3 regions of the Kitasatospora sp. Xyl93 genome follow, and region 2 is predicted to be linked to each of the others. Evidence: riboswitches for the same ligand, from Rfam matches in the RefSeq annotation. Region 2 holds a riboswitch; each other region holds the start of a gene.
The links. A riboswitch is a leader RNA that binds a small molecule or an ion and turns the genes downstream of it on or off. The one in region 2 is predicted to bind S-adenosylmethionine.

Region 1 (9,608 bases), 2.3 Mb from region 2:
CGCCTGGCGGGCGACCTCGTCGATCTCGCCGGTGACGGTGGAGGCCACCGTGGTGGTGGTGCCGTGCTCCAGGTGGGTACGGGCGGCCAGCAGCGCCTCCTCGGCGATGCCGGAGGTGTAGGAGGCGCCGCCGCCGCCGTGGACGTGCAGGTCGACGAAGCCGGGGACGACGGTGTACCCGGTCAGGTCGAGGTCGCCGGGCTCGGTGTCGCCGCCGAGACCGGCGATGCGCTCGCCCTCCACGGTCAGGCGGTCGCCCTCGACGACGCCGCCGGGCAGGACCAGTCGGGCACCGGCCAGGGCAGTACGGTCACGGTCCGCGGTGGTCACGCGGTCACCTCCATGGAGAGCAGATCCCAGGCGAGCAGGCCCGCGCCCAGGGACGCGGCGGTGTCTTTGAGCATGGCGGGTACGACCTTCGGGGGCATCTGGAAGGTCAGGCGCTCGGTGACCGCCGCGCGCAGCGGCGTGAAGAGCGTGTCGCCGGCCTCGGCCAGCCCGCCGCCGACGATCACCGTGGACGGGTCGAGCAGGCTCTGGGCCAGGACGATGCCGTCCGCCAGGGCGTCGACGGCCCGCTGCCAGACCGCGAGGGCGCGGTCGTCCCCGGCGTCCACCGCGGCGGCGCAGGATGCCGCGTCGGCGTCGGGGTCGCCACTGGCCTCGGCCCAGGCGCGGGAGACGGCGGAGGCGGAGGCCAGCGTCTCCAGGCAGCCGCGGGCGCCGCAGCCGCACCGCGGCCCGCCGGGGCGGACCACGACGTGGCCGATCTCCCCGCCGTAGCCGTGCGCGCCGGCCTCGATCCGGCCCTCGATGCCGATGGCGCCGGCGATGCCGGTGCCGAGGGCGACGAACAGGAAGCGGTCGACGCCGCGGCCGGCTCCGAGCCGGCCCTCGGCCAGGCCGCCGGAGCGCACGTCGTGGCCGAGGGCCACCGGCATCGCGCCGCCGTCCGGTGCGGCCAGGCGCTCGCCGAGGAGCTTGCGCAGCGGGAGGTCCCGCCAGCCGAGGTTGGCGGAGAAGACCGCGACGCCGTTCCTCTCGTCGATCGTTCCCGGGACGGCGACACCGGCCGCGAGCGGGGCGGCGCCGAAACGGCTGCGGCCCTCGCCCGCCAGGTCGGTGGCGAAGTCGAGGATGGCGGCGACGACGGCGTCCGTGCCGTGCTCCCGCCCGGTCGGTCGGCGTGCCTCGAACAGCACGGAGCCGTCCTGGGCGAGCAGCGCGGCCTTCATGCCGGTGCCGCCTACATCGAGTGCGATGACGTGCTTCACGGAGGACAGTTTCCCTTGGGCGGGTCGAAGAGGTCTAGTCCAGTTGTCGGATTGGTCTGGTCCATACTGGGTGAGCTTTGTCGCAGCTGCGCCGGTGTGCGGGCCTTTGCGCCGGGGCGCGTGAAGCGTGGGGACGGGGGTTCTGTTGCGCATCGTGCAATGACTCCGGGCACTTCGATAACTCCTGGGGCGGCGCGGGCCGGTGGGTTGGACCGGTGGTCGGCGGGTTTGGCAGTGTTGCGCGTCCCCCTGCCGGAATCCCCCGTTCCGGTCGAAGTTCATCCCCCCGAAGGCGGTACCCGCGTTGAACAGGCGCGTCCACGTTCCCACCCGTGTGCTCGGCGGTGCGCTGGCCGGAGCACTGGTGCTCACCGCGGTCAGCGCCTGCGGCGGGCAGGACGGCGGACCGGTCACCCTCAGGCTGGTCGCGGCCGACTACGGGGAGAGCCCCGAGACCAACTCCAAGCGCTACTGGGACGCGGTCGCCAGGGACTTCGAGGCGGCCAACCCCGGGATCAAGGTCAGCGTCGAGGTGGACAGCTGGACCGAGATCGGCAAGAAGGTCGAGGACATGATCGCGGCCGGGAAGTCGCCGGACCTGCTCCAGACCGGCGGCTTCGCCGACCAGGTCGCGGCGGACCGGCTGTACCCGGCCTCCGACGTGCTCTCGGTGGACACCCAGGCCAGGTTCCTGGACACCTTCGCGCACGCCGGGCAGGTGCTCGGGACGCAGTACGGGATCCCGTTCGTGTCCTCGTCGCGGGTGCTCTTCTACAACAAGGCGGTGTTCCGGCAGGCCGGGATCGCCCAGCCGCCGGCCACCTGGAGCGAACTGCGGCAGGACGCGGAGAAGATCAAGGCCAAGGTGCCGGGGGTGACCCCGTACGGGCTGCCGCTGGGGCCGGAGGAGGCGCCGGCCGAGTCGATGCTCTGGACGCTGAGCGGCGGCGGCAGCATCTCCGACGACGTCGGCAACTACACCATCGACAGCCCCCAGAACCAGGCCACCTTCAACTGGCTGAAGAGCAACCTGGTGGGCACCGGGCTGACGTACCCGGAACCGGGAAAGATGAACCGCACCCCGGTGTTCCAGGACTTCGCCGCCGGGAAGGTCGCGATGCTGAACGGGCATCCGACGCTGCTGCGGATGGCGACCGCCGGGAAGATCGACTTCGGGACGGCGCCGATCCCGAAGAAGGACGGCGTCGGGCGGACCGGGAGCCTCGGGGTCGCCGACTGGATGATGGCGTTCAAGGCGAACGGGCACAAGAACGAGATCAAGAAGTTCCTGTCGTTCGTCTACGACAAGGACAACCAGCTGAAGTTCGACGAGCAGTACAACCTCCTGCCGGTCACCCAGGACGCGTTCGGGCAGATGTCGTCGGACCCCAAGCACGAGGACCTCAAGCAGTTCGCGGTCGGGCTGACCAACGCGAGCTTCTACCCGTTCGGGGACCCGGCCTGGGGCGAGGTCAGCAACCAGATCAAGGCCGGGATCGGGCAGGCGGTGACGGGGGACCCGAAGCAGGTGCTCGGCGGGCTGCAGGATGCGGCGGTGAAGGAGGCGGCGAAGGTCCGCAAGTAGGGCCGGGGCCCGGACCGGGTGAGGAGGGGGTCCGGTCCGGGCGGGGGCGGTTCACGGGTGGGGTTCTGGCGGGCGGAGGGGTCAGGGGAGCGTGATGGCGTAGGCCTTGCGGAGGGTCTCGTGGACCGTCCAGGTGGTGCGGTCGCCCTCGCGCAGGACCCCGCAGTCGCCGGGGCCGACCTCCAGGGTCGGGCCGCCCTCGATCGCGATGGTGGCCCGGCCGCTGAGCACCACGAACATCTCGTCGGCCTCGACGTCGGTGACCACGCCCGGGGTGATCTGCCACAGGCCGCGCAGGTGGCGGCCGTCGGCCGACTCGGACAGCACCCTGCCGGAGACCTCGGGGGTGCCGGAGACGATCTGGGACGGGTCGAGCGGGTCGGGGTCGAGGTCGGCGGTGGGGATGTGCAGGGCGAAGCCGGGCGTGGTCATGGGGGTGACGGTAGTCCGGGACGGGGGACGGTGGGGCGAGCAGTGTGTGTCGGGGTCGCGCGGGAGAATGACACTCCGTAGTGGTGGACGGAGGTTTTCCGGTGGGTGAGCTGACCGAGCGGGACCGGGCGGTGCTGGCGCTGGAGGGGCGGCAGTGGCGGACGGCGGGGGCCAAGGAGCGGGCGATCCGGGAGGAGCTGGGGCTCTCCTCGACGCGGTACTACCAGGTGCTGAACGCTCTGCTGGATCGGGAGGAGGCGTTGGCGCAGGCGCCGGTGCTGGTGAATCGGTTGCGGCGGGTTCGGGAGGTGCGGCGGGAGGCGCGTTGAGTGCGGGGCTCTCGGGAGGGTGGGGGGCCGGGGGCGGCTCCGGGGGTGGGTGCTGCGGGGGCTGGATGATTTTCAGACTGCCGGTCCTGGGGGTGGGGGGCCTACCGTCGTTGGCAGTCTGAAAATCACCCGTCACGCCCCTCTCCGCACCCACCCCCTGCGCCGCCCCCTTCCGCAGCGCGTCCCTCTCGCTGGGGTGGGGGAGGGGTGCGTGGGTGGGTGGGGGAGGTGGGGGATGCCCTGCTGGTGGGACGCCTGCTGGGGGTGGGGGTGCCTGCTGCTGGGGTGCCTGCTGGGGGGTGGGGTCGGGGGCAGGGGTGTGCGGAGGGGGGTGGTCCGGGGTAGGGGCTTCGGTATGGGCTTTGAAGAGATGTTTGTGCCGGAGACCGAGGCTGGGCGGGACGGGGTGCGGGCTGTGCTGGCGGCGCCCGGGGATGCCGTGGTCGGGTTGGACTTCGACGGGACGTTGGCGCCGATCGTGGCGGATCCGGAGCGGGCGCGGGCGCATCCGGGGGTGGTGGGGGCGTTGCGGCGGCTGGGGTCGGTGGTGGGGGCCGTGGTGGTGGTGACGGGGCGGCCGGCCGGGGTGGCGGTGGAGTACGGGGGGTTCGCGGGGGTGCCGGGGGTGGTGGTGCTGGGGCACTACGGGGCCGAGCGGTGGGAGGACGGCGAGCTTTCGGCGCCGGAGGTGCATCCGGGGGTGGCGCGGGTGCGGGCGGCGTTGCCGGGGTTGTTGGAGCGGGTGGGGGCGCCCGAGGGGACGTGGGTGGAGGACAAGGGGCGGGCGGTGGCCGTGCACACCCGGCGGACGGCGGCGCCGGAGGAGGCGTTGGCGCTGCTGCGGGCGCCGGTGGGGGAGCTGGCGGCGGAGCACGGGCTGGTGGTGGAGCCCGGGCGGCTGGTGCTGGAGCTGCGGCCGCCGGGGGTGGACAAGGGGGCGGCGCTGACCGGGTTCCTGCGCGAGCGGGGGGCCCGTTCGGTGGTCTACGCCGGGGACGACCTGGGGGACGTGGCGGCGTTCGCCGCGGTGGAGGAGCTGCGCGGCGAGGGTGTGGCCGGGGTGCTGGTGTGCGCCGGCGCGGTGGGGGACGCGCCGGTGCGGGAGCTGGCCGACCGGGCGGACCTGGTGGTCGCCGGGCCGGAGGGTGTGGTGGAGCTGCTGGAGTCCCTGGGGGAGGCGCTCACAGCGCGTTGAGCTGGTCCAGGAACCACTGCTGCGGGGGGAGCGCGGTGGCCGCCGCCGCCAGGCGCTTGGTGCGGTCGGCGCGCTCCTCCTGGCTCATGCCGAGGCCGGCGTGGAGGGCGTCGGCGGTGGCGATGACGTCGTACGGGTTGACGGTGAGCGCGTCGTCCCCGAGTTCGGCGTGGGCGCCGGCCTCGCGGGAGAGGACGAGGGCGCAGCCGTTGTCGGAGACCACCGGGACCTCCTTGGCGACCAGGTTCATGCCGTCGCGGATGGGGTTGACGAGCGCCACGTCGGCGAGGCGGTAGGCGGCGAGGGAGCGCGGGAAGTCGTCGTCCACGTGCAGGATCACCGGCTGCCAGGTGGGGGTGGCGAACTCGGCGTTGACGGCCTCGGCGAGCTCCCGGACCTGGGCCGTGTAGCTGCGGTACTCGGCGAGGTCGGTGCGGGACGGGTAGGCGAAGGCGATGTGCACCACCCGGTCGTGCCACTCGGGCCGGGTGCGGAGCAGGTGCCGGTAGGCCTGGAGGCCGCGGACGATGTTCTTGCTCAGCTCGGTGCGGTCGACCCGGACGATGGTGCGGCGGTCGCCGACGGCCTCGCGGAGGGCGGCCAGCCGTTCGTCGACGTCGGGGCGGTGGGCACGCTCGCGCAGGAAGTCGGCGTCGGCGCCGAGGGCGTGGACGCCCAGGTGGGTGGTGCGGCCGTCGAGGGTGACGGTGAGCGCGTCGTGGTCGACGGTCGCCCCGAGGATGTCCTCGCAGCAGGCGGCGAAGGCGCGGGCCCAGCGTTCGGTGAGGAAGCCGGCCCGGTCGGCGCCCAGGATGCCGGTGAGGACGGCCCGGGCGACGTCGTCGGGCAGCAGCCGGAAGTACTCGGGCGGGGCCCACGGGGTGTGCGAGAAGTGGCCGATCCGCAGGTCGGGGCGGATTCCGCGGAGCAGGGCCGGGGCCAGCGAGAGGTGGTAGTCCTGGACGAGGACCGCGGCCTCCGGCGCGGCTTCGGCGGCCAGCGCCTCGGCGAACGCGCCGTTGTAGGCCTGGTAGGCGGCCCATTCGGTGCGGAAGTCGGCGTCGAAGGCGGGGGCGGTCGGGGTCGCGTAGAGCAGGTGGTGGACGAACCAGAGGGTGGAGTTGGCGACGCCGTTGTAGGCGCGGGCGAAGGTCTGCGGGTCGATGTCCAGCATCCGTACGGCCTGGCCGCCGACCTCGTGGCCGGCCAGGTCGAGGCGGCCGCGGGGTGCCTCGGCGGCGGCTCTGCGGTCGGGGTCGCCGAGGGCGGCGCAGACCCAGACGGCGTTCGGGTCCTCGATGGCGGACAGCCCGGAGACCAGGCCGCCGCCGCCGCGGCGCAGGGTCAGTGTGCCGTCGTCGGAGGTGCTGAAGGACACCGGTCCCCGGTTGGATGCCACCAGGACGGAGGCGGTGCCGGTCGCGCTCGAACGGTTGGTCGTGAGATCGCCCATGGTTGGCATGTTGCCGGGGGCCCGGCGTGGCAAACCCGTCAGTGGCGGGTCGCGTATTCGGGGACGGTGTGCATCGGGGGGCGTTCCAGGGCGGTCACCGGGTGGGTGTGGGCGGTGAACGCGCGGGTCTCCGGGTGGCGGGTGAACTGGGTGAGGTGGGGGTGGACGAGGTCGGCGGAGGCCTTGAGGCGGTGGGTGCGGTCGAGGCGCTCCAGGGCGGTCCGGTAGATGGTGGCGGCCATCCGGCCGAGGGCCTGGCCGTCCTGGTGGCGGTGGTGCCGGACGCCGACGTCCACCTGGGCCAGGGCGTCCAGTCCGGCCAGATCCAGGGCGTCGACCAGCAGGCCGAGTTCGACGCCGTACCCGGTGGGGAAGGGCAGCCGTTCGAGCAGTGAGCGGCGGGCCGCGTACTCGCCGCCGAGGGGCTGGACGAACCCGGCGAGCTCCGGCCAGTGGAGGTTGAGCAGGGGGCGGGCGACGAGTTCGGTGACCCGGCCGCCGCCGGCGGGCAGCACGGCGCCCTCCGACTCCAGCGGGCGGTCGTACATGGCCTTGACCAGCTGGATCGACTCGTCGGTCAGCAGCGGGCCGACGATGCCGGAGACGAAGGCCGGGTCGAACTCGCGCAGGTCGGCGTCGACGAAGCAGACGATGTCGCCGTGGGTGACCAGCAGCGAGCGCCAGAGCACCTCGCCCTTGCCGGGGACGGCGGGCAGGCGGGGGAGGATCAGGTCGCGGTGTTCCACCCGTGCGCCGGCCTCGGCGGCGACGGCGGCGGTGGCGTCGGTGGAGCCGGAGTCCACGACGACGAGTTCGTCGACGAGCGGGAGGCGCTCCATCAGCTCGCGGCGGACGGTGCGGACGATGTCGCCGACGGTGGCCTCCTCGTCCAGGGCGGGGAGGACCACGCTGACGGTGCGGCCGGTGCGCCGCTTGGCGTCGAGGAGGGTGTGGACCGGCCGGTCGGCCGCGCTCCAGGAGCGGCGGCGCAGCCAGGACGCCGCCTGCGGCAGGAGCTCGGGGGTCGGTTCGGCGGGCACTGGGGTCTCCTCGGCGGGTCGGTGGGACATGTCATCTCGCTTGGCGGACGGTCCCGTTCAGGATTGACGCCTTCGGATACAGTCTTCGTACAGCGGTCGGACCTTTGCACACCGGGGTCGCCGCTGAGTACCACCACAATTTCACAAGCTCATCCAGAGGGACTGAGGGAACGGCCCGTTGACGTCCCGGCAACCTTCTCGCGCGGCTGTCGACGACAGGCCCCGGCGGGACAGGTGCCAATTCCGGCCCGTGTCGCGACCGCGCCACGGGGAAGATGAGGAGAGAGGCCTCGCCGTCATGGCTATCGACACCGCCGCACCCGTTTCCGTCGACCTCGGCCCCGCCGCCGCGCTGTCCTGTCGCGAGTGCGGCACCCGCTTCCCGCTCGGCCCCAGCTTCGCGTGCCTGGAGTGCTTCGGCCCGCTGGAGATCGCCTACGAGTTCGGCAGCGAGGGCGCCGAGGAGCTGCGCAAGCGGATCGAGGCCGGTCCGGCCTCCATCTGGCGTTACGCGCCGCTGCTGCCGGTTCCGGCCGACGTGGCGTCCAAGCCCAACCTGAACCCGGGGTGGACCCCGCTGGTGAAGGCGGACAACCTGGGCCGGGAGCTCGGTTTCACCGCCCAGCTGCACGTCAAGGACGACTCCGGGAACCCGACCCACTCGTTCAAGGACCGGGTGGTCGCCTGCGCGATCGAGGCGGCCCGGGCGTTCGGGTACACCACGCTGTCCTGCTCCTCCACCGGCAACCTGGCCGGTGCGGTGGGGGCGGCGGCGGCCCGGGCCGGGTTCCGGTCCTGCGTGTTCATCCCGCACGACCTGGAGCAGGGCAAGGTCGTCATGGCCGGGGTGTACGGCGGCGAGCTGGTCGGCATCGAGGGCAACTACGACGACGTGAACCGCTTCTGCTCGGAGCTGATCGGCGACGCGGCCGGCGAGGGCTGGGGCTTCGTCAACGTGAACCTGCGGCCGTACTACGGCGAGGGCTCCAAGACGCTGGCGTACGAGATCTGCGAGCAGCTCGGCTGGCGGCTGCCGGAGCAGATCGTGGTCCCGATCGCCTCGGGCTCGCAGCTGACGAAGATCGACAAGGGGCTCCAGGAGCTGATCAGGCTCGGCCTGGTCGAGGACCGGCCGTACAAGGTCTTCGGCGCCCAGGCCGAGGGCTGCTCGCCGGTGTCGGCCGCGTTCAAGGCCGGCCGGGACGTGATCAAGCCGGTCAAGCCGGACACCATCGCCAAGTCGCTGGCGATCGGCAACCCGGCCGACGGCCCGTACGTGCTGGACATCGCCCGCCGCACCGGCGGCGCGGTCGAGGACGTCACGGACGCCGAGGTCGTGGCGGCGATCCGGCTGCTGGCGCGGACCGAGGGGATCTTCGCCGAGACCGCGGGCGGGGTGACCGTCGGCGTGCTGAAGAAGCTGGTCGAGACCGGACAGCTGGATCCGGCCAAGGAGACCGTCGCGATCAACACCGGCGACGGCCTGAAGACCCTGGACGCCGTCTCCGACGCCGGGATGACCGCCGTCATCCGCCCGACGCTGGACTCGTTCCGCGCCGCCGGCCTCGCGTCCGCCTGAACCACCCGCCCCCCGCAAGGAGAGTCATGAGCGCCAACGTCCGCATCCCCACCATCCTGCGCACCTACACCGGCGGCGCCGCCGAGGTGACCGCCGAGGGCGCCACCCTGGCCGAGGTCATCGCCGACCTGGAGAAGAACCACGCCGGCATCTCGGCCCGCATCCTGGACGACACCGGCAAGCTGCGCCGCTTCGTGAACGTCTACGTGAACGACGACGACGTGCGCTTCGCCGAGGGTCTGGCGACCGCGATCGGGGACGGCGCCGGAATCTCGATCATCCCGGCGGTGGCCGGCGGCTGCTGAGCCGTTCGCGAGAACCCGCGGTCGCCCGCGCGTACGGAATTCTCCGTATGCGCGGGCGACCGCTCGCATTCTTGCGGGAATATTTCCGGGTCGAGTCGGAGTAGAGTGTCGCTCGGCTGGGAACAAGGTTTCCCTTTCGGCCCCCGCAGTGCTCGGCCCGGGGGCGCCCGGCCCGCCGGACCGGCCCGTGAAACATGTCAGGCGGATGTCAGAATTCCCGCGGACATTTGAGTAATTCGTCCGCTATGTCCGGCGTGGAATGCCGAGATTATTCCGATTCGGCCCGTACTGTCCCCCGGCGCCTTGCCGGAATTACCGGCGGTTGACCCTGTTGCAGAGGGCGTCGGTCCGGATACATTCAGCGGCGGTCGACGCAATCACCCGCTCACCGGAAGCCGCCTGGCGTCCCGCGCGGA
Region 2 (9,608 bases):
CGGGTGACCTGGAGCGGCGAGTACGTCCACGCGGCGCCCTGGTCGGTCGGCTCGCAGGGCGTCGACAACGTCAGCCACGGCTGTACCGGCATGAGCACCGAGAACGCCCAGTGGTTCTACCAGCACACCCGGGTGGGGGACCTGGTGACGGTGGTGAACAGCCGTGGTGCCGTGATGGAGCCCTTCGGCAACGGCTTCGGGGACTGGAACGTCGACTGGACGGACTGGGTCAAGCACAGCGCCTCCGGACAGCCCGTCAGCACCACCGCGCCGCCCTCCCAGGCCCCCGCCTCGGGGATGATCCGTCCCGAGCTCTGACGGCCCCCGGAGGGCCGCTCCAGGGCCCGTCAGTCCCGCGGGTAGGCCAGCCGCAGCGCGGTGTCCACGGCGGCCAGGGCGTCCGCGCGGGAGACGCCCAGGCGGCTCGCCCGGGCGGCGTACTCGGCGGCGGCCTCGGCGGCCAGCCGGTGGGCGGCGTCCCCGGTGGCGGCGATCAGCGTCCCGCGCCGGCCGTGGGTCTCCACCACGCCGTCCGCCTCCAGCTCCCGGTAGGCCCGGGCGACGGTGCCGGCGGCCAGCCCCAGGTCCTCGGCCAGCGCCCGGACGGTGGGCAGCCGCAGCCCGGTCGGAAGCTCGCCGGAGCGGGCCCGCTCGGCGATCTGGGCGCGGATCTGCTCGTACGGGGGAGTGGCCGAGGCGGGGTCGACGGAGAGCTGCACGGTGGCCTCCTGGTGGCGCGGTCGGGTGCGGGGCTTGGCACGTACGGGAAAGGCCGAGGGCCGCCGACCAGAAGAACTCTGGTCAGCGGCCCTCGGGGTGACGCGGTGGTGCCTACGGGATCAGTGGTGGCCGTGGCCGCTGGTGATCTCGTGGTGCTCCTCGGCGGTCGGCTTGGGGATCTGGCCGCCCTCGCCGTAGAAGCCGCGGGAGAGCTTGGCCCGGGTGCGGGTGAGGACGCCGGCCTTGCGGGCCACGCCGTTCTCGTCCGTCTGGGCCGGCAGCTCGACCGGCTGGATCTGCTCGTGCGCGGTGAGCTTGTACAGGTCCTGCTGCGGCAGCTGGGCGTGCACCTCGACGAACTCGCCGTGCGGCAGGCGCTTGATGACGCCCGTCTCGCGGCCGTGCAGCACCTTCTCCTTGTCACGGCGCTGGAGGCCGAGGCACCAGCGCTTGGTGATGATGAAGACGAGGACCGGGACGACGAACATGCCGACGCGGACGAAGTACGTCACCGAGTTGATCGACAGGTGCAGGTGGGTGGCGAACAGGTCGTTGCCGCCGGCCGCGAGCAGGATCAGGTAGAGGCTGATCCAGGCGGCGCCCAGCGCGGTGCGGACCGGGGCGTTGCGCGGACGGTCCAGGATGTGGTGCTCGCGCTTGTCGCCGGTGATCCAGCCCTCGATGAAGGGGTAGGCGGCGATCGAGACCAGCACCAGCGGGAAGACGACCATCAGCGGGACGATCACGCCCAGGTTGAGGGTGTGGCCGCCCCAGACGCTGATCTCCCAGCCCGGCATGATGCGGATCAGGCCTTCGGAGAAGCCCATGTACCAGTCGGGCTGGGCGTCGGTGGAGACCTGGTCCGGACGGTACGGGCCGTACGCCCAGATCGGGTTGATCGTGGCGATCGCCGAGACGACCGCGATCAGGCCGAAGACCAGGAAGAAGAAGCCACCGGCCTTGGCCATGTAGACCGGCATCAGCGGCATGCCGACGACGTTCTTCTCGGTCTTGCCCGGGCCCGCCCACTGGGTGTGCTTGTGGTAGAAGACCAGGATCAGGTGCGCGACCAGCAGGCCGAGCATGATGCCGGGGATCAGCAGCACGTGGATGGTGAAGAACCGCGGCACGATCTCGGTGCCGGGGAACTCGCCGCCGAACAGGAACATCTGGATGTACGTGCCGACCAGCGGCGTCGCCAGGACGGCGCCCTCCATGAACCGGATGCCGGTGCCGGAGAGCAGGTCGTCGGGCAGCGAGTAGCCGAAGAAGCCGTCGAACATGCCGAGGACCAGCAGCAGGAAGCCGAAGACCCAGTTGATCTCGCGCGGCTTGCGGAACGCGCCGGTGAAGAAGACGCGCATCATGTGCACGAACATCGCCGCCACGAAGACCAGGGCGGCCCAGTGGTGGATCTGGCGGATCAGCAGACCGCCGCGGATCTCGAAGCTGATGTCCACCGTGGAGGCGTAGGCCTCCGACATCGGGATGCCCTTGAGCGGCACGTACGAGCCGTCGTAGACGACCTCGGCCATCGAGGGCTTGAAGAACAGTGTCAGGTAGACACCGGTCAGGATGATGATGATGAACGTGTAGAGGCAGATCTCGCCCAGCATGAAGGACCAGTGGTCCGGGAAGATCTTCCGCAGGTTGGCCTTGGCGAGGGAGTAGATCCCCAGCCGGCCGTCAGTCCAGTCAGCCGCGGCCTCCCACTTGTTGGCGGGCTTGGCGCGCGTGCTGGAGGGCTTGGCGGCACCGGTCGTGGTGCTGCTCGCGCTACTCATCGAGCACGCTCCCAGTAGCTCGGGCCGACGGGCTCCGCGAAGTCGCCGGTGGCGACCAGGTTGCCCTTCTCGTCAGTGGTGATCTTCAGCTGCGGCAGCGGGTGGCCGGCCGGGCCGAAGATGACGCGGGCGCCGTCCGCCAGGTCGAAGGTCGACTGGTGGCAGGGGCAGAGCGCGTGGTGGGTCTGCTGCTCGTACAGGCTGATCGGGCAGCCGACGTGGGTGCAGATCTTGGAGTAGGCGAGGATGCCCTCGAAGCCCAGCTCCTTGGACTTCTCGTCCTTGATGTCCTCGGGCGCGATGCGGACCAGCATCAGGGCGTCCTTGGCGATCCGCTGCTGGAAGTCCTCGTCGTGCGTGGACAGGCCCTCCGGCATGGCGAAGGTGAGCGAGCCGACGACGATGTCCTCGGGCTTCATCGGCTGCATGGTGTTCATGTTGACCAGCGGCAGCGGCTTGGCCTCGGTCGCCTCCTTCCAGCCGGTCTCCTTGAGCTTCTTCTCGGGCAGCGGGCCGAGGTCACGGAGCAGGACCACGCCGGAGAGCGGGACCAGCGCCATGGAGCCGATCAGGGTGTTGCGGATCATCTTGCGGCGACCGAAGCCGGACTCGGCGGCACCGGTCTTGAACTGCTCGATGACGTCGGCGCGGACCTCCTCGGAGGCCTCGATCGGGTGGCGCTCGGCCGGGATCTCGACGTCCGACATCAGGGTGCGGGCCCAGTGGACCGCGCCCGCGCCGATCATGAACAGCGCGACGCCCAGGGTCAGGCCGAGCGCGAAGTTCAGCGCGCTGACGTGACCGAGCGGGAAGATGTAGACGATCTTGTCCGGGTCGATGGCCACGTACGAGGCGATGAAGCCGACGGTGGCGAGCATCGAGACCACGAACATCAGCGAGACCTGGCGCTCGGCGCGCTGGGCGGCCCGCTCGTCGATGTCGGTGCGCCGGGGCTCGTGGGCCGGCAGGCCCGGGTCGGCGAACGGGCTGCCGTGGTCGGCCACCTCGCCGGCGGAGCCGTGCGGCTCCGGGAGCTTCTCTTCTGACATGTCGTGGCTCATGACTTCTTGGCCTTGGTGGTGTGGGCGGCGACCCAGATCGCGACCGCGATGAGCGTGCCGAGGCCGAAGATCCAGCCGAACAGACCCTCGGTCACCGGACCGAGGCTGCCCAGGGTGAGACCGCCGGGGTTGGGCTCATCGTTGGTGGTGTGGCGGACGAAGGCCACGATCTGCTTCTTCTGCTCCTCGGGCATGGTGGTGTCCGGGAACGACGGCATGTTCTGCGGGCCGGTCTGCATGGCCTCGTAGATGTGCTTGGCGTCCACGCCCTCCAGCGACGGGGCGTACTTGCCCTTGGTCAGGGCACCGCCCTGGCCGGCGAAGTTGTGGCACTGGGCGCAGTTGGTGCGGAACAGCTCGCCACCCTTGGAGATGTCCTCGGGGTTGGTCGAGGTGAACTGCTCCTCCTTCGGGGTCACCGGGCCGGGGCCGAGGGAGGCGACGTAGGCGGCGAGCTGGTCGATCTCGGCCTGCGTGTAGATGTTCTTCTTGCGCGGGACCTGGGCGCCGGGCTGCTGGGCCGGCATGCGGCCGGTGCCGACCTGGAAGTCGACAGCGGCGGAGCCGACGCCGACCAGGCTCGGACCGTCACTGCTGCCCTGGCCGTTCAGGCCGTGGCAGGAGGAGCAGCCCACGGCGAAGAGCTTCTTGCCCTCATCGATCGCGAGCGACTGCGCGGCGACGTCGGCCTGCGCCTTGTCGGCGGGCGCGAACGCGGCGTACAGCCCCCCGGTTGCCGCCAGGGCGAGAAGTAGGACGACCAGCGCCGCCAATGGGTGGCGCCGTCGTGCGGAGAGCTTTTTCACGGAATAACCCCGGTGTCAGGATCTGGTCGACTGGTGGGTGCACCCGGCGGCCGGTCTGGCCGGCACGAGGCTGCCTGTCTAGGGCTGCGCGCGCGGTCGGTCGGTGGGAGCGTCGGCACCGGCAGAAGCGGCCCGTCGCCGGTGAGGGCGGGGGCCGCAGCCGGTGGCCAGCGACCTGATCAGCTGGTTACTTGATCAGGTAGATGGTCGCGAACAGGCCGATCCACACGACGTCGACGAAGTGCCAGTAGTACGACACGACGATCGCGGCGGTGGCCTGCTCGTGCGTGAAGCGCTTGGCTGCGTACGTCCGTCCCAGGACCAGCAGGAAGGCGATCAGACCACCCGTCACGTGCAGCCCGTGGAAGCCGGTGGTCAGGTAGAACACCGTGCCGTACGGGTCGGAGGACAGCGAGAGGCCGTCCTTCTTGACCAGCTCGGTGTACTCGAAGACCTGGCCGCCGATGAAGACCGCGCCCATGGCGAACGTGAGGATGAACCACGCCCGGAGCTTCTTCACGTCACCGCGCTCGGCAGCGAACACGCCGAGCTGGCAGGTGAGCGAGGAGAGCACCAGGATCGTGGTGTTGACCGAGGAGAAGGGCACGTTGAGGGCGTGGGCCTTCTCGGTCCAGAACTCCGGCCCCTTGACGGAGCGGAGCGTGAAGTACATCGCGAAGAGGGCCGCGAAGAACATCAACTCGGAACTGAGCCAGACGATCGTTCCGACGCTGACCATGTTCGGCCGGTTGACCGATCCGTGCGCGTGCCCGGTTTCTACTGCTGTTGCTGTCGCCACGACGGACATTATGTCGGTCCCTTATTCCGTCTTCACGTCGGGGGGTGTCCCTCGGAGTGTCCGGTGCGTGCGGTATGCCCGCTTGGGGGGCGACGGGGTGTCCGGACGGGGGCTGAGCAGCGGCGTGTCCCTTTTCTGACGGTTCCTCGGAGGGGCCCGCGACCCCGTTGCCCGGCGCGTCGTTGCCCGGTCGGAGTAGCCGTAGGAGGTAGGGGAGCGGGCGCCGGGTCGGCCGTACGGGTGGACTGGGCGGGGTCGGGTGACGGGCCGTCCTCCGGGCGAGTGAGCCCGGGGCGCGGCGGTTCGGGGAGGAACGTGCGCGAGGGGGGCTCGGCGGCGGGTGATCCGGAGTAGCATCCGGATCAGGCGAACGTGGTCCGGATCACACTTGAGGGAGCAGGGCCCATGGCGTACACGACCGATGAGACGCTCACCGTCCTCGTCTACAGCGACGACCGCAACACCCGTGAGCAGGTGCTGACGGCGCTCGGCCGCCGGCCCGCCGAGGATCTTCCGGAACTGTCCTACCTGGAGTGCGCGACCACCCCCGCGGTGCTCAAGGCGCTGGAGAAGGGGGGAGTGGACCTCTGCGTGCTGGACGGCGAGGCCGTCCCGGCCGGCGGGCTGGGCCTCGGGCGCCAGCTCAAGGACGAGATCTACGGCTGCCCGCCGGTGCTGGTGCTGATCGGCCGGCCGCAGGACTCCTGGCTCGCCGCCTGGAGCCGGGCGGACGCCGCCATCTCCCACCCGGTGGACCCGGTGGCGCTGGCCGAGGCGGCCGCCGTCCTGCTGCGGGCGAGGGTGGCGAAGCGGACTCCGGCCGTCCGCTGAAGTCCGCCCGGCAACTAGAAAAGACGGGGTTAGAAGCGACCGCTTCGCTCGATAGGCTGGCTCCATCCGTACGGACGTCCCCCCGGAGCGGGGAACCGACAACAGCTGGAGTCAGCCATGGTGAACGTGAACCCTGCGAACGGCGGTAGCGACCCCGCGCAGGTGGTCCGCACCTGGCCGGACATCCTGTCGGCGCTGCTGCAGGGGGAGGACCTCGACCGCTCGTCCACCGCGTGGGCGATGGACCGGATCATGAGCGGCGAGGCGTCCCCCGTCCAGGTGGCCGGGTTCATGGTCGCGCTGCGGGCCAAGGGCGAGTCGGTCGAGGAGATCGCCGGCCTGGTCGACGCGATGTACGAGCACGCCGAGCCGCTGGACATCCCCGGCCCGGCCGTGGACATCGTCGGCACCGGCGGGGACCGGGCGAAGACCGTCAACATCTCCACCATGTCGGCGATCGTCGCGGCGGCCGCCGGCGCCAAGGTGGTCAAGCACGGCAACCGGTCGGCCTCCTCGACCAGCGGCTCCTCGGACGTGCTGGAGAAGCTCGGCGTGGCGCTGGACCTCTCCTCCCGGCGGGTCGCCGAGGTGGCCGAGGAGGTCGGGCTCACCTTCTGCTTCGCGGCGAAGTTCCACCCCTCGATGCGGCACGCCGCCACCGCCCGGCGCGACCTCGGGGTGCCGACCGCCTTCAACATCCTCGGTCCGCTGACCAACCCGGCCAAGGTCACCGCGCACGCCATCGGCTGCTTCGACACCCGGCTGGCCGGGCTGATCGCCGGGGTGCTGGCCCGGCGGGGCGCGACGGCGCTGGTCTTCCGCGGCGACGACGGGCTGGACGAGCTGACCATCACCACCACCTCGCAGGTGTGGCTGGTGCGCGACGGGGTGGTCACCGAGACCACCTTCGACCCGCGGGACGTCGGCATCGAGCTGGTCGGCATCGAGGCGCTGCGCGGGGCGGACGCCTCGTACAACGCCGAGGTCGCGCGGCGGCTGCTGGCGGGGGAGCACGGGCCGGTGCGGGACGCCGTCCTGCTGAACACGGCGGCCGCGCTGGTCGCGCTGGACCTCGGCGACGCGCCGCTGGGCGAGCAGCTGGCGGCCGGCATGGAGCGGGCCGCGAAGGCGATCGACTCGGGCGCCGCGCAGGACCTGCTGCGGCGCTGGTCGGAGGCCACCAGCCGGATCTGAGACGGCAGTTGGGGAGCCCGGGCCGGGTACGCCGGCCCGGGCTCCGGTGCTGTCCGCATGCTGGATGCCCGTTTGACCGCCCGCTGGACGCGGCCTAGAGTCTTCGCCAGGTCATGAGTGACAGCGCCAAGCCCCAGCTTGCTGTCCGGCAACCCTCCGTCCGTGGCGGGGTGCCCTGGGTGAGGACCGGGTCGCCACGGCAGATCGTCCGTGCGACAAGCGCGGACACCCGACGACTGGCACTCCCGGGGTCCCTTACCCCCGAAGGAGTGCATCCCCATGTCCCTCGTCACCGAAGTCCTCTCCCCGCTCCCGGTCCTCGGCGCCGACGTCCAGGTCCCGCTCGCCGGCGGTGAGAAGGTCGGCTACGCGGCGCTCGACTACGCGGCCAGCTCGCCGGCGCTCCAGCGGGTGTGGGACGACGTCGCCGCCTACGCGCCGTACTACGGCAGCGTCCATCGCGGGGCCGGGTACCTCTCCCAGCTGTCCACCGACCTGTTCGAGCAGAGCCGCCGCACTGTCGGCGAGTTCCTCGACCTGCGCGAGGGCGACCAGGTGGTCTTCACCCGGGCCACCACCGACTCGCTCAACCTGCTGGCCGCCGCCGTCCCGGCCGGCACCCGGGTGTTCGCCTTCGAGACCGAGCACCACGCCTCGCTGCTGCCCTGGGCGCACGCCGGACTGGACGTCAGCTACCTGCGGGCGCCGCGCTCGCGGGCCGAGGCGGTGGCCGCGCTGGACGCCGCGCTCGCCGGGGCGCCCGAGGGCCCCAAGCTGCTCTGCGTCACCGGCGCCTCCAACGTCACCGGCGAGCTGTGGCCGGTCGCCGAGCTGACGGAGACCGCGCACCGGCACGGCGCCCGGGTGGTGCTGGACGCCGCCCAGCTGGCGCCGCACCACCGGGTCTCGGTGCGCGAGCTGGACGTCGACTGGGTCGCCTTCTCCGGCCACAAGATCTACGCGCCGTTCGGCGCCGGGGTGCTGGCCGGCCGGGCGGACTGGCTGGACGGGGCCGAGCCGTACCTGGCCGGCGGCGGGGCGACCCGGACGGTGGCCCGGGAGGCCGACGGCTCGGTGGCCGTGCAGTGGCACACCGGGCCCGCGCGGCACGAGGCCGGCTCGCCGAACGTCATCGGCGCCTACGCGATCGCCTCGGCCTGCCGGGCGCTGACCGAGGCCGGCTTCGACGCGCTGGAGGCCCGCGAGCAGCAGCTGATCACCCGCCTGACCGCCGGCCTCGCCGCGATCCCGCAGGTCAAGGTGCTCAACCTGTTCGGGGAGGGCTCGGCGCGGGTCGGCGTGCTGTCCTTCGTCGTCCGGGGCTGGAACAGCTCGCACTTCTCGGCCGCGCTGTCCGCCGAGTACGGCATCGGGGTGCGCGACGGCCTGTTCTGCGCCCACCCGCTGGTGCGCACGCTGCTCGGGGACGAGGACGTGGCCCCGTCCGAGTGCGGGGCGCCCGATCCCTCGCTGCCGGGCGAGCGCAGCCTGAACGCGATCCGGGTGAGCTTCGGCGCCGGGACGCCGGACGAGCACGTCGACCGCTTCCTCACCGCCGTCCGGGAACTGGTCACGGACGGCGCGGCCTGGAACTACCGCAACGAGGGCGGCCGCTGCGTCGCGGACACTCAGCGCGAGGGCTGAGCGCTACTCGTCCAGGCCGAGGGCGAAGGCGGCCTCCAGGTCGTGCTGGGAGTAGGTGCGGAAGGCGATCTGGGTCTCGGTGTGGGCGACACCCGGGACCTTGTTCAGCCGGCCCGGGATGACCTCGGCCAGGTCGTCGTGCCGGCGCACCCGCACCATCGCCACCAGGTTGTAGCCCCCGGTCACCGAGTAGACCTCGCTCACGCCGTCGATGGCGGCGATGGACTCGGCGATCTCCGGGATGCGGTCGACACTGGTCTTGATCAGGACGATGGCGGTGATCACAGTTCGGGCTCCTTTGTGAGGTGCCGCCAGCGTATCGGGCGTCCGCCGGGTCGTCGCGGGGGGTGGCGGACCACGGTGCAGGCGTAGAGGAACCCGGCGGAGAAGCCGATCACGTGGACCAGGTACGCCACCCCGGGCCCGGCCGAGTGCACCGACCACCACTGCAGGGCGAACCAGAGGCCGAGCACCAGCCAGGCCGGGAAGCGCAACGGCAGGAAGAGCAGCAGCGGGACGAGGGTGGTCACCCGGGCCCGGGGGTGGAGGCGCAGGTAGGCGCCGAGGGCGGCGGCGATCGCCCCGGAGGCCCCGATGAGCACCCGGGTGGAGTTCGGCGAGTGCGCCTCGGCGAGCGCGAAGCCGTACGTGGTCAGGCTGCCGGCGGCCAGGTAGAAGACGGCGTACCGGGCCCGGCCCAGCCGCCGTTCGACGGTGGGGCCGAAGACCTGGAGGAAGAGCAGGTTCCCCAGCAGGTGCAGCCAGCCGG
Region 3 (9,608 bases), 1.3 Mb from region 2:
CCGGCGAGCCGGAGTCCATGGTGCGCCTGGCGCCCGGCAGCGCGGTGATCGTCCCCCGGGGCCGCTGGCACCGGCTGGAGCTCGACGCCCCCAGCGACCTGATGTCGATCACCCTCCGCACGGGCACCCGGCTGGAAGGGCGTACCGAGACCGGCTGACGGGAGGCGCGCCCGCGCGCCGCGGTCGTCAACTCGGCTGCCGGTACCTCGCCCTGACGTGTGAGGCGCCGTTGCCGGATGACGGGAGCGGGGGACAGGGCCCGTCCCACCGCCACCGTGCCGCCCCGGCCGGCCCGGGGCGGCACCGCCGTACCCGCCGCCGCGGGGTGCTCCCGGACGGATCCGTCCGGCCCCGTCCGACCGGTCGCCTACCCTACGAACGGACCGGCCGTCCAGGCCGTGGCCGCTCAAGGAGGAGTCCCGTGTCGTCCTGCGACCCCCAACACGCTCCCGTCGGCGATGTGAGCGCAGCGCTCATGGTGATCGACTCCCGGCTCAAGTCCGTCTACGACGGCAAGTCCGGGACGGACCCCGAGCACCAGCGGATGGTCGACCAGCTCACCGCGTCCTTCGGCCCCGAGGAGGCCGAGGCGCTGGTGGACGGCGCCTGCACGCTCGTCTACATCTACATGAACTGGCTGCGCTCGGCCTTCGAGCAGCAGGAGGAGGACGTGATCGAGCACGCCGTCCCCAGCCTGGTGGCCACCATGCGGATGATGCCGAGGACCTTCCGTCCCGAGGTGGTCCCCATGATGGCGGGCCTGCTCGTCGCCGCCGGCACCGGGCTGAGCCCCAACCTGTGGCGCGCCCAGTACGGGCCGTGGACGAAGGAGGAGATGAACCCCCTGGAGGCCACGGCGGTGCTGCTCGCGGAGTACATCAACCGGATCTCCGGCCAGGGCGAGGACTTCGCCACCAAGCTGGTCTCCGACGCGCTGTCCCAGCTGGACTAGGAGCGCCGGGCGCCGCCCCCGGACGGGGCGGCGCCGCGGCCCGGGTGGAGCGGCCGCTCAGCCGTGCATCACCCCGGTCTCCAGGGCCAGGGTGTCCAGGCCGTACCGGGTGACGTGGTCGACGTTCTCCAGGTCGATCGTGCGGACGCCCTCGGCGGCGAGCCGCTCGTTGATCTCGTCCAGGTGCCGCTGGACGGTCTGCTTCTCGGCGTCGGTGGTGCGGCCCTTGTGCGGCCGCCCGGCGTGCTCCAGGCTGGCGTAGTCGACCCGCTCCCGGTGGGTGGCGGCCGCCGCCCCGTGGCCGGCGGCCCGGGCGGCAGGCCTGGCGCCACGCAGCACCTCGGCCATCGGCGCGGCCGAGGCCAGCCGGTCGAACGTCCCGGCCTCCATCACCACCGTCTGCGGCTCCGCGCGGTCCGGGTGGTGCAGTTCGACGGTGACCAGGTCGAGCGCCAGCTCCCGCACCCCGCCCAACTCCCCGGCGAGCGCGTCGATCTCGACCGGGCCGTCCGTCAGGTCGGGGTGCTGGAGCACCACGATCCGCACCAGGTCCCGGTCGCTCTCCGCGTGCTTGCCGGTCAGGTCCGAGAACCGGATGATCTTCTGGCCCATGTCTCCCTCTCCTGCCCCTGCGATCAGCCGAGAGCCTACGCCCGGATGATCATCCCCGCCGCCCGGTCTCGCCCGCCCCCGGTCCGGGCCGGGCGGCCACGGCAAGCAACGCCCGGGCGGTCGGCGGCAGTTCGGTCCGGTCCCGGCCCGTTCGGGGCTCCTTCCCGGCGGGTCGCCGCCGGACCCGGTCCGGTAGGTGGAGGGTGGGGGCGGCCGGTTTCGGGATTCGCCGACGGGGCGTGCGGGGACGCCGTACGCTCGGGGCGCAGGCGGTCGGCCGCCGCCCGGGACCCGGAGGAGGACGGTGTGGACACGGCTGCCGTACGGCGGGACACGGGCACGGAGCGGCCGCCCGGCGAGCCCCGGATCGACCCGCTGCTCGCCGACCGCGTCACCGAGGCGCTCCTCCTGGCCGGCCTGCCCGTCGGGTACGGCGGACACGGGCCCGGTGTCCAGCTGCGCCCGGCCCGGCCGTACGACGACTCCGACGACTGCGGAGGCCTGATCGCCCTGCACTGGGAGCCCGGGCCCCGGCTGGCGGCCGCCGCGGCCATGGAGCAGCCCGAGCAGCCGGCCGCCGCCGCCCGGCGGATCGTCGACAGCACCATGCGGAACGCGCTGGCGGAGTTCCTGCCGGCCTTCGGCGTCGAGGTCGTGGCCGGCCGGCTCGGCGGGGAGACCAGGGTCGGCCGGGCCGGCGGCCCCGCCCCGGCCACCGGCCAGGACGCCTCCGTGCCCGCGCCGACCGGGGCCGGCCCGCAGGACCTCGGCATCGGCGCGGACGTCGTCCACGCGGTGCGCCGCGCCGCCGCGCTGGCCGGGCTGCCGGTCGCCGACCACCCGGACGCGCCCGGCATCGCCCTCACGCCGTGCCGGCCCGTCGACGACGGCGACGACACCACCGGCGTCGCCGACCTCCGCTGGAACCCCTCCCGGCGCCTGGCCGCCGCGGCCGAGGGCGACACCCCCGCTGCCGAGCGGGCCGCCCGCGCCCGGACCGCCGTCCAGGACGCGATGCGGCACGCCTTCGGCGCCGTCCTCGGCGCCTGCGGCCTCGACCTCCAGTGGCGCCGCCCGGCCGCGCTCCCGTACCAGCTGCGCGCCTACGGGCCCACCGAGCAGCCGCCGATCCGGCGCTGACCGGCGGGAGTCGGGCGGAGCGGGACCGGCTTCCGGCCGCAAGTCGGTTGTCGGTCGGGGGTGTTGGTGGTGCCGCCGGGGCGGCGGTTACGGAACCTCGGTCTCCCGCAGTTCCGGCACGCCGTGCGGCAGTTGACCGGGGCGAGTCGGGCGGAGCGGGACCGGCTTCCGGCCGCAAGGCGGCTGTGGGTCGGGGGTGACGGTGATGCCGCCGGGGCGACGGCTATGGCACCTCGGCCTGCTCTCGCAGTTCCGGCGCGCCGTGCGGCAGTTGACCGGCGGCGGCCTCGACCGGCGGGCGCCGCAGGGGCGTTCGGAGGCGGTGGGCGAGTGCGCTGGCCGCCACGCAGAGCGCCAGGGCGGCCCAGAGCAGCGGGGGGTTCTGCAGGCCCACGCCGATGACGGCCGGGCCGACCGCGTAGGACACCGTCCAGGTCAGCTGGAACACGGACATGTACGGGCCTTCGTCGCCCTTGGGCGCCAAGCCGACCGCCGCCGCGGCCGCGGTCGGCTTCGAGGCCAGCTCGGCCAGCGCCAGCACCACGGCCACGAGGACGGCGAGCGGCCCCTGGAGGGCGTGCGGGGCGCTGGAGACGGTCGCGGTCAGGGCGATGGCGCAGGCCGCCGCGCCGATCGACAGGCCCAGCACCCGTGACCTGGTCCAGCCGGACAGCCGTCGGCTGATCCGCATCTGCAGGGTGGTGGCGGTGGCGTAGCGGACGGCGACCACGACGGTCGGCCAGTAGGCGGCCTGGTGGAGCGTCTCGACCAGGTAGACGGGGAAGGCGACCGTCGGGATCAGCCAGGCCGCCGACAGCAGTGTCTGGGATGCCACCAGCGACAGGAAGGGCCGGTCCGCGAGTGCCGCCCGGGCGTTGGACCTCGCCGCCCTGGGCCCGGGCCGCTCGGCGGCCGGCACGGCGACCCCCAGCAGGAGGACGGCGGCGAGCAGGGAGCTGGCGCTGTTCAGGGCGAGCGCGGCCTGCAGGCCGTGCCCGCCGGCGAGCGCCATCAGGGCGGTCGCCCCCAGCGTGCCGACCCCCAGCGAGGTGGTCTTGAGCACGGTGACCGCGGAGAACCACTCGGTGAGCTCGGCCGGCTTCGCGAACCGCGCGACCAGCGTCGGCCAGGCGGCGCCGTAGAGCCGGTCGGCGGCGGTCACCAGGAAGGTGACGGCCGCCACGGCGGGCAGCTCGTCCGCCGCGAAGAACAGGCCGTACCCGAGCGCGGTCAGGACGTTGCTGACGAGCAGGCAGGACTTGGGCCCGAGGGCCTGGACGAGCCGTCCGCAGAGCGGCACGACGGCGAAGGACGCGAGCGAGCCGACCGTCACGGCCGTGCCCGCGGCGGCCGCCGGGAAGTGCTGGACGGTGACGAAGTACAGCAGCGACAGCGGCAGGAAGACGCCGGAGCCGAACGTGTCGATCGCCACCGAGAGGAACAACCGCCGCTGCCGACGGAACCGCCCGGCCCCTGTCACGCCACCCCCACCACGATCGAACCCGCCCCTCTGGAACCCACCCCGGCCGCGGTACGGACTACCGCGTGTCGTCGCGCAGCTTGAGAATGTACGTCGCGGTGAGCGAGACCGCACGGTCCTCGTCCCGCGACAGCTCCTCCAGGGCGCGGGACGTCGTGCTCCCCGGGACCTCCGCGAGCGCCTGGGTCAGCCGCCGGCGGGCGTCCGGTCCGACGGCGTCGTGGGCGAGGCGGTCGACCAGACCGGTGGCGATCCGCTCCGCCAGCGCCGGGTCGCCCGCCAGCGCGCCCAGCGCGTCGGCCGCGTCGGCGTCGTTCACTGCCTCGACGACCATGCCGATGAGCGTCGGCACGGCCTCCGCCACGCCCCGGGCCCCGAGCGCCAGGGCCGCGTACCCGCGGACCACGGCGTCGGGGCTGCCGAGGGCGTCCCGCAGCAGCGCGGTCGCCGTACCGTCCGGCAGCTCGGCGAGGCAGCGGACGGCCCGTTCGCGCACCTCGGCCGCGGGTGCCCGCAGGCCCTCCGCGAGCAGGGCCGCGCCGTCCTCGCCGGCCTGCGCCAGCGCCCAGCGGAGGGCACCGGCGACGTGCGGGTCCGACTCGCCCAGGACGGCCTCGACCAGCGCCTCCGCCGGCACCGGGACGGCCTCGCCGACGGACAGGGCCGCGCGCTGGCGGGCCCCCGGGCTCTTCGACTCCAGGCCCTGGAGCAGCGCGACGACCCGGAGGGCCTCCTCCCAGCCGGCGGGTTCCGCGGCGTCGATCCGGCGCAGCCGGGTGAGCAGCTCCGTCTCCGCCGCGATGCGCTCGCGGGTCCGGCGGATCAGGTCGTCGACGAGCTCCGCGGGCGCGAAGCCGGGATCGTCGAGGGCCCGCCCGACGTCGCGCAGCGACAGGCCCAGCGACCGCAGGCTCTCGATGTGGAAGATCCGCCGGATGTCCTCGTCCGAGTACCGGCGGTAACCCGAGTCGGTGCGCTCCGTCGGCCGCACCAGTCCGAGCGATTCGTAGTGCCGGAGCATGCGGGCGCTGACCCCGGACCTCCGCGCGACGTCGCCGATCAACACTGCCTACCGTCCCTCCCGGCCGCCCCCGCCGAGGGCCACCGTGCGCTTCGCCTCCTCGATCGCCGACTCGAAGCCGGCGTCCGGGTCGTGCCACAGCCGTTCCGTGGCGAGCGCGTGGGCGCGCACCCGGGGGTCGCGGTCCGTCGCCGCGGTGGCCAGCACCGGCAGCACCACCTCCCCGAGCCCGATCAGCGCCCGGCTCAGGCTCAGCCGTGTCTCGTGTCCGCCGCGTCCGAGCTGAGCCGCCAAGCCTACGGCCAGCTCGCGTTCGCCACCCTCGGGCACCAGCACGACGGCGGCCCGCCAGGCGCTGCGGGCCACCTCCTCGTCGGCGTCGGCCAGCAGCGCCGGGGTGACCGCCGGCCAGGCCCGGCGGTCCCCGATCTTGGACAGCGTGTGCAGGGCCTGGCTCCGGGCCTGCGCGCGCTCCGAGCGGACCTCGCCGAGCAGCAGCGGGACGGTCACCGCCGCCTCGTACCGGGTGAGCGCCCAGGTGAGCATCTCCCGTACGAGGAACTCGGGTTCGACCGCGCACCGCTCGACGAGCCCGCCGACGAGCCCCGGCCGCGGGCTCGTGCCGACGGCCAGCGCCGCCCGCAGCCGCACCGACGGGTCGTCGTGCGCCAGCCCCCGGAGCGCCCGCACCGTGTCCGTGTCCTCTTCCGCCCTGGTCATCAGGACCACCTCCTGGGCCACAGTGAAGGGCTTGCCACCGTGACAAGGTCAAGCGGACCCGGGCACGCGGCCCACGGCGGCGGGATGGGGAGTCCGGTCTTACCGTGAATACGGGGCTCCGCCGACGCGGGTGCACGTCCCCGCGCTCCCGGAGCACCGCCGCCCGGCTGCCCTCCCCCCGTCTCCCCGTGTCCGCGAGGCGGCTGCCACCGAAGGAGCCCATGTCATGGCCAGTAGTGCTACCGGAGCCGGCCCCGTCGCCAGGGGCCCCGAGCGGTACCCCCACGCGAGCGGGTGGACCGTCTTCGCGGGGGTCATGCTGATCACGGCCGGCATGATGGCGGTCTTCCAGGGGGCCGCGGCCGTCCGCAAGGACGGTCTGCTGATCGTCACCCGCAGCTACGTGTACTCGATGAACACCGAGGGGTGGGGATGGATCCACCTCATCCTCGGCGTCGTCGTGGTGGTGGCCGGTGTGGCGGTCTTCAGCGGCGCCGTCTGGGCCCGCGTCGTCGGCGTCGTCGTCGCCGGGCTGGGCATGCTCGCCAACTTCCTCTGGCTGCCCTACTACCCCGTCTGGGCCATCGTCCTGATCGCGGTCGACGCCCTGGTCATCTGGGCGCTGTGCGTCGGACGGGTGGACAGGCCAGCCTGACCGGCAGCGCACTCCTCCGCCCGGTCCGCCCGCCCCCCTCGCCCGCCCGATCCGCCGCCTGCCGGACGCCCGTCGCCCGGCAGGCGGACGCACGTGTGGGCGGGGGGCTTGCCGAGCGCCCCGGGGAGTCTTGTATCGTTCCTGGCGAATCATCCAGAGGGGTGGAGGGACCGGCCCTACGAAGCCCCGGCAACTCCCCGTTCGACCCGGCGTCCGAAGTACGCGCCGTGCCGTCCGGGGTCAGTGCCAACTCCGGCCTGTCGCCACTGTGGCGCGGGAAAGATGAGGAGACACGGTGCTCTCTGTGCTGTCCTTCGCCCGGGCGCTTCCCGCCCCGGCCCTTTCGCGTACCCGTCTCGTGCCCGGCGCAGGCAATCGGCCGACTTCCCCGGCCCGTCCTCGCTGACCACCCCCCGGCTCCCCACCCGGAGCCACCGGTGAGCAGCGCCGACCCGCTGCTCCCGGGCCCTGAGACTGGAGTACCCCACCCATGGAGAACACGAGCGGCGTCGGCGTGCTCGACAAGGTCACCTCGATCCTCGGCATCCTGGAGGCCGGCCCCGTCACGCTGGGCGGCCTGGTCGCCGCCACCGGCATGGCGCGGCCCACCGCCCACCGCCTGGCCGTCGCGCTCGAACACCACCGCCTGGTCAGCCGGGACATGCAGGGCCGGTTCATGCTCGGCCCCCGGCTCGGCGAGCTCTCGGCGGCCGCCGGCGAGGACCGGCTGCTGGCCGCGGCCGGCTCGGTGCTCACCCACCTGCGGGACGTCACCGGCGAGAGCGCCCAGCTCTACCGCCGGCAGGGCGAGGTGCGGATCTGCGTGGCCGCCGCCGAGCGGCTCTCCGGCCTGCGCGACACCGTGCCGGTGGGCATCACGCTCCCCATGAAGGTCGGCTCCGCGGCCCAGATCCTGCTCGCCTGGGAGGAGCCCGAGCGCCTCCACCGCGGTCTGCAGGGCGCCCGCTTCACCGCCACGGCCCTGAGCGGCGTACGGCGGCGCGGCTGGGCCCAGTCCGTGGGCGAGCGCGAGCTCGGGGTGGCCTCGGTCTCCGCGCCCGTGCGCGGCCAGTCCAACCGGGTGGTGGCCGCGGTCTCGGTGTCCGGGCCGATCGAACGCCTCACCCGGCATCCCGGCGCCACCCTCTCCCAGGCCGTCGTCGAGGCGGCCCACCGCCTCACCGAGGCCCTGCGCCACCCCTGAGAAGAACTCCGGGCCCTGGGGCGCACCTCCGCGCGCCCCAGGGCCCGGTTCCCGGGTCGAGGCTCCGGCCCGGTCCCGGCGGGAGGGCTGAGGCCCGGTCCCGGCGGGACGGCTCAGGCTCGGGACAGCAGCCCGGCGCGGCAGGGACGGGGGATCCGGCTGATCACGGCGCCGATCAGCGTGCCGATCGACACTCCGAACACCGCCGAGACGGCCGCCAGGACCGACTGGGCGCCGTTGCCGACCTCGATCTGCGCGGTGTTCAACAGGCCGAAGGAGCCCGGCACCACGATCCAGAACGCCGGGAGGTAGAGCACCTGCCCGAGCGGCCCGCCCGGCAGCCAGTGCACCAGGGTGGCCGCGACCGCGGCGGCGACCGCCCCGGCCAGGCCACCGATCGCCGCGCCGTGCGCCGACCCCACCGCCACCTGGGCGGTGGCGCTGACCGCGATCACGGCGACGATCCACGGGATGGTCGAGGGCGGCGTGTGGACGTTGACCACCACGCCGGCCACCGCGATCGCCAGGCCCAGCGCGATGACCCACCAGCTGGGCTCGGCGACCTGGACGTTGGCCAGCGCGGTGGCCGGCATGCCGATCGCCGTCGCGGCCGCGGCCACCCCGGCGAGGAACAGCGCCAGCTGGACCGCGCCGGACACCAGCCGGGCGGTGCCCGCGCTGGCCGCGCCCGCGGCGATCTCGGACAGCCCGGTGACCAGCAGCCCGCCCGGCAGCAGGATCGCCAGGGTGGCCACGATGGTCCGCAGCGGGCCGTCCAGCAGCGACGCCCGCGCGAGCCCCAGGACCAGCAGGGCGACCAGGAACCCGGCCGTGACGGGCAGCAGCGGCCGCAGGTACGGGAACCGCCGGGCGAGCACGGTCAGCCCCACCACGATCAGCGAGCCGAGCCCGGCCGCCAGGACGTTCGCCGCCACCGGCTGGAGGAAGAGGCAGACCCCCACGCCGACCGGCAGCGCCCCGAGGTCCGCCACCCACGCGGGCCAGCGGGCCGGCGCCCGCCGGATCCGGTCCAGCTCGGCGAGCGCCCGGGGCCCGTCGAGCTCGCCCGCCCGCAGCCGGTGCACCAGGTGGAGGACGTCGGCCGTCTGCTCGAACCGCAGCGCACCGCCGACCGGCTGGAACCTGGTGGCCCCGTCCGGGCCGAGCGAGACGAACAGCCCGTTGGTCAGCGCGGCGACCCGCGCCTCCGGAGCCCCCGACGCCCGTGCCAGCCCACGGAGTTCCTCCTCGACGTCGTGGACGGGCAGGCCACCGCCGAGCAGGGCCTCGCCCAGGTCGAGGAGCAGACGGTGGAGCGGCTCGGGCGGGGCGTCGAGGACCCGGGCCGACGGAGACTTGCTAGACATGGCGGATATCGTCCCACCCTGCCCGGTTCGGACCGACTCTGCCCCGGTCTGTTCGGTCATGGACCGGTCGAGCGCGTGTCCCACCCGGCCTCCCGGCTCCGGGCAGTAGCATCGCCTGGACCTGTTTCGGGATGCCTTCCGGTGAATCCGTGACGGTTCGACCGCACGCGGGAAGACCGTCCTCCGGCGTTGGGGGAGATGTGACCGTCGTCGCCGCCGTGGCCCGCTCCACCCGGGTCCGACCGCTCTCCGCCGCCGACCTGCTCGCCGAGGCGGTCGCCCGGGCCGGTCTCTGGGAACGGCTCGCCGAGCGGGCGCACGGCGAGCCGGGGACGCTCGCGGTGCTGCTGGCACCGGGCGCCTCCGGGTACGGCGATCCGGCGACCGCCGTCGACGCCGCCCTGGTGGAGCACCTGATCGACCTGCTGCACGACCGCGGCTACCGGGACGTCGCCGT

Region 1: it holds a riboswitch for S-adenosylmethionine, as region 2 does, so the genes downstream of both, thrC (threonine synthase) here and ACZ5GH_RS09530 (aminotransferase class V-fold PLP-dependent enzyme) in region 2, are expected to answer to the same signal.
Region 3: it holds a riboswitch for S-adenosylmethionine, as region 2 does, so the genes downstream of both, ACZ5GH_RS03920 (IclR family transcriptional regulator) here and ACZ5GH_RS09530 (aminotransferase class V-fold PLP-dependent enzyme) in region 2, are expected to answer to the same signal.

Annotation. Positions count from the first base shown of each region.
Region 1 is NZ_AP029185.1:4,525,309-4,534,916, forward strand. Features, by position in the region: gene nagA (N-acetylglucosamine-6-phosphate deacetylase) at 1-330, opposite strand, end outside; gene ACZ5GH_RS20320 (ROK family protein) at 327-1,274, opposite strand; gene ACZ5GH_RS20325 (extracellular solute-binding protein) at 1,579-2,859, shown strand; gene ACZ5GH_RS20330 (cupin domain-containing protein) at 2,941-3,291, opposite strand; gene ACZ5GH_RS20335 (DUF3263 domain-containing protein) at 3,393-3,620, shown strand; gene otsB (trehalose-phosphatase) at 3,991-4,815, shown strand; gene ACZ5GH_RS20345 (alpha,alpha-trehalose-phosphate synthase (UDP-forming)) at 4,802-6,268, opposite strand; gene ACZ5GH_RS20350 (glucosyl-3-phosphoglycerate synthase) at 6,307-7,308, opposite strand; SAM riboswitch class I at 7,455-7,590, shown strand; gene thrC (threonine synthase) at 7,607-8,887, shown strand; gene ACZ5GH_RS20360 (MoaD/ThiS family protein) at 8,914-9,192, shown strand.
Region 2 is NZ_AP029185.1:2,220,006-2,229,613, reverse strand. Features, by position in the region: gene ACZ5GH_RS09570 (L,D-transpeptidase) at 1-318, shown strand, start outside; gene ACZ5GH_RS09565 (GntR family transcriptional regulator) at 348-719, opposite strand; gene qcrB (cytochrome bc1 complex cytochrome b subunit) at 840-2,504, opposite strand; gene qcrA (cytochrome bc1 complex Rieske iron-sulfur subunit) at 2,501-3,553, opposite strand; gene qcrC (cytochrome bc1 complex diheme cytochrome c subunit) at 3,562-4,371, opposite strand; gene ctaE (aa3-type cytochrome oxidase subunit III) at 4,559-5,179, opposite strand; gene ACZ5GH_RS09540 (response regulator) at 5,576-6,001, shown strand; gene trpD (anthranilate phosphoribosyltransferase) at 6,119-7,195, shown strand; SAM riboswitch class IV at 7,305-7,423, shown strand; gene ACZ5GH_RS09530 (aminotransferase class V-fold PLP-dependent enzyme) at 7,475-8,839, shown strand; gene ACZ5GH_RS09525 (Lrp/AsnC family transcriptional regulator) at 8,843-9,124, opposite strand; gene ACZ5GH_RS09520 (rhomboid family intramembrane serine protease) at 9,121-9,608, opposite strand, start outside.
Region 3 is NZ_AP029185.1:920,969-930,576, reverse strand. Features, by position in the region: gene ACZ5GH_RS03960 (cupin) at 1-158, shown strand, start outside; gene ACZ5GH_RS03955 (hypothetical protein) at 476-952, shown strand; gene ACZ5GH_RS03950 (hypothetical protein) at 1,010-1,564, opposite strand; gene ACZ5GH_RS03945 (hypothetical protein) at 1,871-2,704, shown strand; gene ACZ5GH_RS03940 (MFS transporter) at 2,928-4,136, opposite strand; gene ACZ5GH_RS03935 (MerR family transcriptional regulator) at 4,243-5,250, opposite strand; gene ACZ5GH_RS03930 (HEAT repeat domain-containing protein) at 5,254-5,925, opposite strand; gene ACZ5GH_RS03925 (DUF7144 family membrane protein) at 6,152-6,580, shown strand; SAM riboswitch class I at 6,727-6,869, shown strand; gene ACZ5GH_RS03920 (IclR family transcriptional regulator) at 7,071-7,784, shown strand; gene ACZ5GH_RS03915 (threonine/serine exporter family protein) at 7,898-9,151, opposite strand; gene ACZ5GH_RS03910 (hypothetical protein) at 9,352-9,608, shown strand, end outside.